DNA from 2 places in the Mesorhizobium sp. HAY1-8B genome. Region 2 is predicted to be linked to the other one. Evidence: riboswitches for the same ligand, from Rfam matches in the RefSeq annotation. Region 2 holds a riboswitch; the other holds the start of a gene.

Region 1 (5,772 bases), 1.5 Mb from region 2:
TTCGCGGTGATGTCCGCGAGTTGCGCCTTCCAGCCGGCGACAAGCTTCTGCGCCTCGGTCTCCTTGCCAAAGATCTTGCCCAGCTTTTCAACATCGCCATAGAGCAGGTCCATGGAAGCCGCCGGGCGGTTCTTGTCGAGATGGACGCAGCTTTCGGTCAGCACCAGTGTCTTGATGCCATGCGGGGCGAGCGTGTCGGGCGTCACGTCGCCGCCCGGCTTCATGCCATAGTACCAGCCGGCGAAGAAGAAATCGGGCTCGACGGCGACCAGGTTCTCGAGCGTCGGGTATTTGGGCGCGAGTTCCGGGATTGAGCCCTGCTCGGCCTTGAATTCGGGGCCGACCTTGTACCATCCGGTGATGCCGGTCAGGCCGACGATCGACGGCTGCAGCTTCAGCGCGAAGGCCATCTCGGCCATGTTGAGGTCATGGATGACGGCGCGCTTGGGCGGCGCGTCGAAGGTCAGCGGCTTGCCGCAACTGTCGACGGTGACGGGGAAAGCGAAGGCGGTAGAGGCCAGCAAGGAAAAGACGAGCGACAAGGCGAGACGTTTCACGGATTTTGCTCCTTGGTTGAACAGCGTTGATGAGGGATGGTTCGATCAGGATGGTGGCGCGGCGCGGTTCGGAACATCGAACACCGTCAGTTCACGGTCCTCGGTAGGGTGGCGCAGGCGAAACACGTCGACGCCGAAAATCTCGCGGATCAGCTGTTGCGTCAGCGCTTCGCGCGGTGCGGCCAACGCGTGCAGCCGGGCTTCGTTCATCACCGCGACCCTGGTGGCGAAAGGCGCCACCAGGGCCAGGTCATGCAGCACCGCGATCACCGTCATGCCGAAGCCGGCGACGAGTTCGAGAAGCTCGCCGCGAGCACGCGGGTCAAGATGGTTGGTCGGCTCGTCGAGGAACAACACCTTTGGTTGCTGTGCGATGGCGCGCGCCAGCTGGGCGCGTTGGCGCTCCCCTCCAGACAGCGAGCCAATGGTGCGGCCGAGCAGCGGCAAAAGGCCGGTCCGGCGCAGGGCGTCGACGACAATGTCGCGCTCCTCGCTCCTGCGCCTCAGGCCGGCATGCGGAACGCGGCCAAGTTCGACATAGTCGATCACCGCCAGCCGCGGATCCGGCTGGTCGGTCTGGCCGACGACGGCCATGTGCAGGGCCCGCTCGGCCGTCGAGATCCTGTCCAGCCGTCGCCCGCCAAGCTTCACCTCGCCCGAACTTGGCCTGAGCATGCCCGACAGCATGCGCAGCAGCGTCGTCTTGCCGGCACCATTGGGGCCGATGATGGCGAGACGATCGCCGGTGGCGATAGAGAGGCTGACCGCATGGACCAGATTCCGGCCATTCGCCACAGCACCCAGGTCGCGCGCCTCGAGGAGTGGCATTGTCATCGGCTATCACCCGCCAGCTTGCCCCGCGCCGGGATGCGGGCCAGCGTCTTGCCGGCCAGTCGCGACGGACGTTCTCCGGAATTGCACCAGCCGTCGGCGAGCGAGGCGTAGAGCCTGGCAAATCGCACGAGATCACCGGCGTCGGCCTCGGCATCGACGGAGCCGAAGAGATAGGTAGCCTTGCCCGGCGCCTGGAAGGCTACCGTCAGCGGCCGTGCGCAGCCCGCCATGCATTCGACGCCTTCGACCGTGAAGCCATGCGACACGGCGGGTTCATCATGGGCCGAGAGCCGGGAGCGCAAATCGGCGCACAGGCTTTCGCCCGACCTGATGCCGGTCGGAACGTCACGGCAAAGCGTGCACACGATGATGTGGTGATCGATAGCGCCGTCCAACTTCCGTCACTTTCCAAAACTGGCGACGGAAGGATGTTGGCGAGCCGGCCGACAAGACCGACGTCCACGTTTCCTCCCGGCACACCCCGTCCGGTCAACTCAGTGATGGCAGGTCTCCTGGCTCGCGGGTCCTTGCTCAATCCTGCCTTCCCAGCCTTGCCGGCCAGTGGCATTTCGGATCTTGCTCACCGCTTACAGTTGCGGGGGCAGCCACGGCTTCGACCTTTTTAGGATCTCACCGTGTTCCCTTTTCACCCCTTGCCTTTCGACTCGGGGACCATCACCACTCGATCGTAGTTTTCCCCAATTTGCTTCGCAACGGATTTCTCGATGCATTGTCGATCCCGCGGCGGCGCTGAAATTGCGGACGTAATGTAATTACATTACGATTTAAATCGTGCCGCTCGGCGAAGTCAAGTGAGGCTTTCTGCCGAAAGAAGACATCGAGCCAGTCTCGCTCCTGGACGTCGCCTACGGCGTCTGCGTCAACGGCGACGACGCCGGCAATTTCGACTACGTCGCCGGTGTCGAGATCACCGATTTTTCCGACCTTCCAAGGGAACTCTGCCGGGTGCGGATACCAGCCCGGAAATATGCGGTGTTCGCGCATCGCGAGCACATCTCGACCATCCGCCGCACCGTCAATACAATCTGGAACAAATGGCTGCCGGCCTCCGGGCACGAGATAGCGGACGCGCCCGAATTCGAGCGCTACGGTCCGGAGTTCGATCCGAACAACGGCAATGGCGGGCTGGAGATCTGGATACCCGTCAAGGCTTGGCGGAGATCACAATTCCAAGTCCCAGGTCTGGCCAACCAGATCCTTGCCGAAGGAGTGGTGCGGTTCTTCCTCGGTCAGTTTGAAGCCGACCGCCTGGTAGATGTGCCGGGCGGCGATCAGGATATCGTTGGTCCACAAGGTCAGCGTCTTGTAGCCCTTCGCACGGGCAAAGCCGATGCATTCCTCGACCAGCCGCCTACCGATGCCGAGGCCACGCGCCGAAGGTTCGACATAAAGCAGGCGCAGCTTCGCCACCTGATCCGATTTGCGCACGACGAAGACCGAGCCGACGACCTCGCCATCGCGCTCGGCGATCCAGCTTCGTTCCCATTTCGGGTCGAAGGATTTGACGAATGCCGCGAGGATTTCGGCAACCAGCGCCTCATAGGTTTCGTCCCAGCCATAGTCCTGCGCGTAGAGCATCCCTTGCCGGCGGGTGATCCAGCCGATGTCGCCGACCTGCAGCGGTCGTAACAGATAAGGGATCCTTGGCTCATCGCTTTCACCCAGCAAAGCCTGGACCGTCCGCATGGATTTCACCAGCCGGTCCTGCTCCGACGCAGGTAGCCTATCGAGAAGGGTCGCGACCTGGTCGTGCGAATCCTTGTTCAGCGGCGCGAAGGCATTCCTTCCCGCCGTCGTCAGCGCAATCGACGATTGCCTGGCGTCCGAAACCAGCGTTGACCTGGAGATAAGGTGAAGGCGCTCGAACTTCTTCAGCAGACGGCTGACATAGCCGGCATCGAGACCGAGGTCGCGCCCGAGGTCGGTCGCGGTCAGACCGTCGCGGTGCGCCAGTTCGTAGAGCACACGCGCCTCGGTCAGGGAGAAGGCGCTTTTCAGCAGCCCTTCGTCGAGCAGCCCGATCTGGCGGGTGTAGAAGCGGTTGAAAGCCCGCACCGCATCGATCAGGTCCTTGTTGGGCGCTTCGTTGCTGGGCTGATGGTGAATCGTCATCGACATCTCCTGTCTTTTACAGGATCAATCATTTACTTGACGGAGTCAATCATCCGATACGATCACATCATCGGCAACACCGGCCAGCGATCAACGATCCTGCCGCTGGAAAGCACCGCGATCGGCCCGAATTGCTGCAGCACCGCCTCGCTTTGCGTCGGCCGCAGGAACGCATAATCGCCGGGCATCACAGCTGCGTCAGCCGGCAGGCCCATGAATTGCTGGTTGGAGGAAAGGCCGAGCAAACCGTTCGTCTTCATGCCTTCTGGAAATACAGGCTCGGCCATCCACTTACCGCCATAGAGATAGCAGCCCTTGCGCGGGAACCGGCCAAGCGCCCGCAAGAGGCGGGAGACGGCGGGGGGGCCTGGCAGCATCGGTTCGACCACTTTCAGGATCGGCGTCGCGATGAAAGCCGCCGGTTGGAAATTTTCGAGGCCGGGCGTATCGAAATCGCCGGGCAGCACGAAGGCCGAGCCCATCGACACTTCGTTGGCAATGCCGCGGTGATGAAGCAGCGCGGTCTTGCTGCCGCCAATGTTGAGGATGCTTCGCTGGTCAACACCCACGCGCGCCACGAAATCGGCGGCCTGTTCCGAGGCCCGCGTCAACGCCCTGGCCGGCCCGCCGAACAGGCCGGGAATGTGCGGTGCGTGCGCCTCATAGGCCATGACGCCTTCGCAGCGCAGCGCTTTGTGGGCCGGCAGCATCTTCAACGCCCGCGACAAGGCCTCCGGTTTGGCAAACCCGCCGCGATGCAGGCCGACATCGATCTCGAAGGCGATACGCAGTTCGATAGCGAGCTCGGCGGCCAGAGCGCCATATTCCGCCAGTCTTTCGTCGCTGTCGACCAGCCAGCAGACACGCGACCAGTCGGCGTCGCCCTTCACCAGCGCCGCTCTTGCCGAGCTAACCGGCATCGGTTTGCCGTACAGCAGATCCGCATGCGGGAACGCGTTCAGCACCGCCGCGCTGATCGGCGGATGGAAGGTCATGAAGCGATCGGTTCCGAGCGTCTTGCCGATATGCGAAAGCAGCGGCAGGCAAGCGAGCGACTTGTCGACCAGCCGCACGGCAAGGCCGGGATCAAGCCTGTCCTTCACCAGGGCGATGTTGCTGTCCAGGCGGTCGCGGTCCAGCACCAGACAGGGCTGGAAGATACCGGCCTGCTTCAGCGCCCGCGAAAGCGTGGCAAAATAGGCACTCATGATTCGACGCCGAATAAGCCGGCCATGTAGGGTGAGACGAAACGGTTTCGCGGATCGATGTCGCGACGCACCGCCATGGCATCGTCCCAGCGTGGATAGAGCTTCTTGAAGTCCGCCGCCTTCAGGCTGTGCATCTTGCCCCAATGCGGCCTGCCGCCATATCTGCGAAAGATCGGCTCGGCCGCCTGCATGAATGGCAACGGATCGTTCGCCGCGTCATGGTGGATGGCGATCGAACAGGTCGGCCTGTTGAAGAAGGGCGAGAGCCAGAACTGATCGGCCGCGACGCTGCGCACCTCCATGGGAAAATAGACTTCGGGAAAGCGCTTCTCGGTCAGCTCGATGATTTCGGCCAGCGCCTTCGGTCCTTCCTCGAACGGAAGATGATATTCCATCTCATTGAATTTGGTCTGCCTGTCGCTGGCATAGACATTGAGCCAGTCCTGCACATAGTCCTCGGCCGGCACCTTGGCGACGGCGCCCTGGATCAGCCGGCGGCGCAGTGACGGCAGCCAGGCGAGCCCTGTGCGCAGCCGGCGCAGTGTCCTCAGTCCGGCCTCGTCATTCTCGGTAGGACGCGCGGTGGTCGCCGCGTCGCTCAAGTCGCTGGCGATGAACTGCGCATGGCCGGAGAACGGGATGTAGTAGAATTCGGCCGACCGGTGCGCGGTCATCATCGTTTCGAAATCGCGCAGCATGTCGGCGACCGGCAGCACCCATTTGCGGCGGCGCAGCCGGTAGGTCGCAATGTTGTTCAGCGTCACTTCGCTCAAGACGCCGAAGGCACCGAGCGCGACGCCGATGGCGTGGATCGTGTCCTGATCCCCTGCCCGCTTGAAGTCGCGAACCTTGCCAAGCCCGTCGACGATCTGCACCGTCTCCAATTGCGTGTGATAGGCGCCGAGCGTCGGTCCCGAGCCATGGGTCGCGGTGCCCAATGCGCCGCCTATCGCCTGGCGGTCGATATCTCCCATATTGGGCAGGCCCTGGCCGATACCCTGCAGGATGTGCATGAGCGAACCAAGCCGCGTCCCCGCCCG
Region 2 (5,772 bases):
GTGATTGACGCGCGGGCCGACGGCCTGCAGCAGGAGCCGCATCGGCTTGCCGCCGACCTCGACGAAGCCTTTCACACGCAGCACGTTTTCCTGTTCGGCGGCGGCCGCGACGCGCTTTGCCAACTCGTCCGGATTGGCGATCGAGGGGATGTCGACGATGAAGGTATCGAAGTCGTCATGCTCGTGGTCGAACGCGCCGTCATGATGCGACTTGCGGTTCTCGATATCGTCCTCGACAGCGAGACCGAGGCCGAGCAGCACCGAGGGGTCGACCTTGCCATGCGAGGTCGGCACGATCTTCACGGCGCGGGCGGAATGTTCGTTGATGATGGCGTTGGCTCGGGCCGAACCGGCGGTGTCCATCAGGTCGCTCTTCGACAGGATGATCAGATCCGCGCAAGCGATCTGATCCTCGAACACTTCCTCGACCGGGTCGTCATGGTCGAGGCTCTCATCCCCGGCGCGCTGCGCCTGCAAGGCGTCCATGTCGTTGGCGACGCGGCCTTCGGCCAATGCGGGGCCGTCGACCACGGCGATGACGCCGTCGACCGTCACGCGGCTCTTCACCGTCGGCCACTGGAACGCCTGGACCAGCGGCTTGGGCAGAGCGAGGCCCGAGGTTTCGATCAGGATGTGGTCGACCTTCGGCGTCAGCGACAGGATCTGGTCCAGCGCTGGCACGAAATCGTCTGCCACGGTGCAGCAGATGCAGCCATTGGCCAGTTCGACGATGTTCTCCTCCGGGCAGGTGTCGATGCCGCAGCCCTTCAAAATCTCGCCGTCGATGCCGATGTCGCCGAACTCGTTGACGATGATGGCAATACGCTTGCCGCCGGCGTTTTCCAGGAGATGGCGGACCAGCGTCGTCTTGCCGGCGCCGAGGAAGCCGGTGACGACGGTGCAGGGGACACGGGAGAGATTGCCGGTCGAATTTGGGGCGCTCATGATCAATCCTTCAACAGGTCGAGGGGAGGAATGCGGGCCACGAGGCCGCGCTTGAGGGAATCGGGCCGGCCACGCCATGGAATGAGGCCGTCCGTCGAGGTGGCGAAGAGCTTGGCGCCGGTGACGAGGTCGGCGCCGCTGGCCGCGGTCAGGTCGCCGAAGACATAGCTCCAGCAGCCGTCGCGCAGGATGGCGGCGCTCAGCCGGCGCTTGCAATTGCCGAGGCATTCGACCGTGCGGACGCGGATGTCGTCGCCCGCCGCGGCACGGCGCGTGTCCTCAGCCAGCAGTGCGCCGGCGCGGGGATGCGCGTCCGAGCCGGTCTCGTCGCGACAGGAGGCGCAGACGATGATGGTGACGCCGGCCAAGGCTTCGCCGTCGGCGGACGAATTGTCCGCTGTGCCAGCCGAAAAACTGCCGTTCTGGTCCAAAAAGCCGGGCTCCTTGCCCGGAAACCCGCCGGGCGATCGGATTCTTTTGTCGCAGACGGCAGGTCTCCTGGCTCGCGGATCATCGCCTTGGGTGCCGCCTTCCCGGGAATTCCCAGTGGCTTTCGGCCTTGGCTCTTCGCTTACAGTTGCGGGGACAGCCGCGGATTTGAGATTTTTCACCTCGCACCGCATTCCCTCTTAGCCCCTGCCGTTGCGGGCAGGGGACCGTCTGGACGGGATTTAGGCTTTTGCAGGCAGCGGTGTCAACGCGGGCTTACGACACGGCGATGTCGGCCAGCGCCGGGCCCAGATCGCCTGCCGGCGTCACGTCCATGCGTTCAAGGCCAAGCCAGCCCTGCATCTGCTTCAATTCCTCGAAGAGCTGCGCGGCGGTTTCAGGCGGGGCGCCGGGCTCGGGGTAGGCGGCATGGACGCGCAGGACGCTGGCCGGCCGGTCTGCCTTGAGGTCGACGCGCGCCACGATCTTGTCGCCGAGCAGGAAGGGGAGGACGTAGTAGCCGTATTGGCGCTTTTCAGCCGGCGTGTAGATCTCGATGCGGTAGTGGAAATCGAACAGCCGCTCAGAGCGCGAGCGCTCGAAGACGACCGGGTCGAACGGCGCCAACAGCGCGCGGGCCTCGATTTTCCGGGGCAGGCGCGCGTCCTTGTGAAGGTAGGCCGGCTTGTCCCAGCCTTCGACGCGCACCGGCAGCAACTCGCCCAACTCGACCAGTTCCTCCAGCCGGCCTTTCATATCGGCCGGCGACAGCCGGAAATAGTCGCGCAGGTCGCCCGATGTCGCCACGCCATGGGCGCGGGCCGAGATGCGCAGCAATTCGCGATGCGCGTCCTCGGCCGGGGGCGCCGGCAGATCGAGGATCGCCTGCGGCAGCACCCGCTCTGGCAAATCGTAGAAGCGCTCGAAGCCGCGGCGGTGCGCCGTGGTGATGCGCCCGGCCCAGAACAGCCATTCGAAGGCGTGCTTGGCATGGCTCCAGCCCCACCAGCCGCCCGAACCTTTCTGGCCTTCGAGCGCCGACGCGGCGATCGGGCCGAGCTCGACGACCGCGCGGTAAATGTCTTCTATATAGGCGGCGTGTTCGCGACCCCATTTGGCCAGCCCCAGATACATTTCATCGCCTTGCTCGGCGCGCTGCATGCGCCAGCGCATCAGCGGGTAGGTCTCGACCGGCAGGAACGAAGCCTCATGCGCCCAGTATTCGAAGACAGTGCGCTTGCGAGTCACGGCGGCATTGTCGAGCAAAGCGAACGGGTAGGGACCCAGGCGCGAATAGAGCGGCATGTAATGAGCACGCACCACCGCGCTGACGGAATCGATCTGCAGCAGGCCGGTACGGGAAAGCACACGGGCGAAATGGCGGCGGTCGGGTGTGCCATTTGGGCGCGGATCGAGGAACCCTTGAGCGGCGAGTGCAATGCGGCGGGCGGCGGCGAGCGAGATTTTTTCCTTCATGCAGGCATCACTCTGAGGGGCTTCGGCTGTGGGTCGGGTCTTTGTCTGGGCAGGTTCTTGTCGCAAAATCGGGTCCGCTTTTGCGGAACCTGCATGGTGATTCCAACCCATGCTAGCAGGGTTTTGGCGGCAACCATGTCAGGAGAGAAAAGTGGAGTAAAAGACGAAGGAAATCAAACAGGAGCGGATCGGACCAGTTTCTCCGGATATGCCGTCCAGGTCGGCGTTTTGAACAAGGTTTGACTTGCTTCGCTGGAAGTGCTGCGCTAACCCTCGCCGCGTTGCAGCATAGGCCCCTTAAAACGGTTCAGCGGTTAAACTGTCACGCTTCCGCATTAAGGTCCGGTGCTGTAATCAAAGTGGATTGGCGCCAACGGAAAACCGCTGCATGAACGCACTTCTCAGTTCGTACCTGCCCATCGTCCTGTTCATAGGCGTGGCACTGGTCGTCGGCCTGGCGCTGCTGGCCGCCCCGTTCCTGGTGGCCTACCGCAATCCCGATCCCGAAAAGCTTTCCGCCTACGAGTGCGGTTTCAACTCGTTCGACGACGCCCGCATGAAATTCGACATCCGTTTCTACCTGGTGTCGATCCTGTTCATCATCTTCGACCTGGAAGTGGCCTTCCTGTTTCCCTGGGCCGTGTCCTTCTCGAAGATCGGCATGCTCGGCTTCTGGTCGATGATGGTGTTTTTGGCGGTGCTGACCATCGGCTTTGCCTATGAATGGAAAAAAGGAGCGCTGGAATGGGATTGAACGACAGTTCAGGCACCCTCGTCGCGCCGAAGCCGAAGGGCATCATCGATCCCAACACCGGCAGGCCGGTGGGGGAGGACGATCCCTTCTTCCTCGAAATCAACAATGAGCTTGCCGACAAAGGCTTTCTGGTCACCTCGACCGAGGCGCTGATCACCTGGGCGCGCAGCGGCTCGCTGATGTTCATGACCTTTGGTCTGGCGTGCTGCGCGGTCGAGATGATCCACACCTCGATGCCGCGCTACAACTCGGAGCGGTTCGGCGTCGCGCCGCGCGCGTCTCCGCGCCAGTCCGACATCATGATCGTCGCCGGCACGCTGACCAACAAGATGGCGCCGGCGCTGCGCAAGGTCTACGACCAGATGCCGGAGCCTCGCTACGTCATCTCGATGGGCTCCTGCGCCAATGGCGGCGGCTACTACCACTATTCCTATTCGGTGGTGCGCGGCTGCGACCGCGTCGTGCCGGTCGATATCTATGTGCCCGGCTGCCCGCCGAGCGCCGAAGCTTTGCTCTACGGCATTCTTCTGCTGCAGAAGAAGATCCGCCGCACCGGCACGATCGAACGGTAAATCCATGGCCGCATCCCTGAGTGAACTGTCGACCTATCTCGGCGAAAAGCTGATCGGCCGCGTCAATGACGCGGCGATCGCCTATGGCGAGCTCACCATCCACGTCGAACCGCGCGACCTGGTCGAGGTGGTGACCTTCCTGCGCGACGATGCGCGCTGCCAGTTCATCTCGATCATTGATGTCTGTGGGGCCGATTATCCGTCGCGGGCCAAGCGCTTCGACGTCGTCTACCACCTGCTGTCGCCGAAGCAGAATGTGCGCATCCGCGTCAAGGTGCAGGCCGACGAGGAGACGATGGTGCCGTCGATCACCAGCGTCTATCCCGGCGCCGACTGGTTCGAGCGCGAGACCTACGATCTCTATGGCGTGCTGTTCTCGGGCCATCCCGACCTGCGGCGCCTGTTGACCGACTACGGTTTCGAAGGCCATCCCCTGCGTAAGGATTTCCCGCTGACCGGCTTTGTCGAGGTGCGTTACGACGACGAAGCCAAGCGCGTCATCTACGAGCCCGTGGAATTGAAGCAGGAATTCCGCAATTTCGATTTTCTTTCCCCTTGGGAAGGCACGGATTACGTGCTGCCCGGGGACGAAAAAGCCAAGACGAATTGAGGCGCCACAATGGCTGAGACCTCCGTCCGCAATTTCAACATCAACTTCGGTCCGCAACACCCTGCGGCGCACGGCGTTTTGCGTCTCGTGCTGGAGCTGGACGGCGAAGTCGTCGATCGCGTCGATCCGCATATCGGGCTCTTGCATCGCGGCACGGAAAAGCTGATCGAGGCCAAGACCTATCTGCAGGCGGTGCCTTATCTCGACCGGCTCGATTATTGCGCGCCGATGAACCAGGAACATGCCTTCGCTCTTGCCGCCGAGCGCCTGCTCGGCATCGAGGTGCCGAGGCGCGGCCAGCTGATCCGCGTGCTTTATTGCGAAATCGGCCGCATCATGTCGCACATCCTCAATGTGACGACGCAGGCGATGGATGTCGGCGCGCTGACGCCGCCGCTGTGGGGCTTCGTCGAACGCGAAAAGCTGATGGTGTTTTATGAGCGCGCCTCCGGCTCGCGCATGCATGCCGCCTATTTCCGCCCCGGCGGCGTCCACCAGGACCTGCCGCGCCAACTGGTCGAGGACATCGGCAAATGGATCGACCCGTTCCTGAAGTCGATCGATGATCTCGACAAGCTGCTGACCGGCAACCGCATCTTCAAGCAGCGCAATGTCGATATCGGCATTGTGTCGCTGGCCGATGCCTGGGCCTGGGGCTTTTCGGGCGTCATGGTTCGCGGCTCGGGTGCGCCCTGGGACCTGCGCAAGTCGCAACCCTATGAATGCTATTCGGAAATGGATTTCGACATTCCGATCGGCAAGAACGGCGACTGCTACGACCGTTATCTCGTGCGCATGGAAGAGATGCGCCAGTCTGCGCGGATCATGCGCCAGTGCGTCGATCTCCTGCTCGGCAAGGAAAGCACCGGCCCGGTGTCGAACCTCGACGGCAAGGTGGTGCCGCCGAAGCGCCAGGCGATGAAGCGCTCGATGGAAGCGCTGATTCATCACTTCAAGCTCTACACCGAGGGCTATCGCGTGCCGGC

The links. A riboswitch is a leader RNA that binds a small molecule or an ion and turns the genes downstream of it on or off. The one in region 2 is predicted to bind cobalamin.
Region 1: it holds a riboswitch for cobalamin, as region 2 does, so the genes downstream of both, AC1VON_RS17350 (DUF1636 family protein) here and AC1VON_RS24810 (DUF1636 family protein) in region 2, are expected to answer to the same signal.

The regions. Positions count from the first base shown of each region.
Region 1 covers NZ_CP200321.1:3,682,660-3,688,431, reverse strand. Annotated here, with positions in the region: gene AC1VON_RS17360 (ABC transporter substrate-binding protein) at 1-557, opposite strand, end outside; gene AC1VON_RS17355 (ABC transporter ATP-binding protein) at 603-1,391, opposite strand; gene AC1VON_RS17350 (DUF1636 family protein) at 1,388-1,786, opposite strand; cobalamin riboswitch at 1,877-2,083, opposite strand; partial or broken gene AC1VON_RS17345 (GyrI-like domain-containing protein) at 2,250-2,561, shown strand; gene AC1VON_RS17340 (bifunctional helix-turn-helix transcriptional regulator/GNAT family N-acetyltransferase) at 2,574-3,524, opposite strand; gene AC1VON_RS17335 (DSD1 family PLP-dependent enzyme) at 3,587-4,732, opposite strand; gene AC1VON_RS17330 (D-arabinono-1,4-lactone oxidase) at 4,729-5,772, opposite strand, start outside.
Region 2 covers NZ_CP200321.1:5,167,777-5,173,548, reverse strand. Annotated here, with positions in the region: gene cobW (cobalamin biosynthesis protein CobW) at 1-945, opposite strand, end outside; gene AC1VON_RS24810 (DUF1636 family protein) at 948-1,376, opposite strand; cobalamin riboswitch at 1,417-1,621, opposite strand; gene AC1VON_RS24805 (winged helix-turn-helix domain-containing protein) at 1,651-2,850, opposite strand; gene AC1VON_RS24800 (NADH-quinone oxidoreductase subunit A) at 3,239-3,604, shown strand; gene AC1VON_RS24795 (NuoB/complex I 20 kDa subunit family protein) at 3,595-4,176, shown strand; gene AC1VON_RS24790 (NADH-quinone oxidoreductase subunit C) at 4,181-4,786, shown strand; gene AC1VON_RS24785 (NADH-quinone oxidoreductase subunit D) at 4,796-5,772, shown strand, end outside.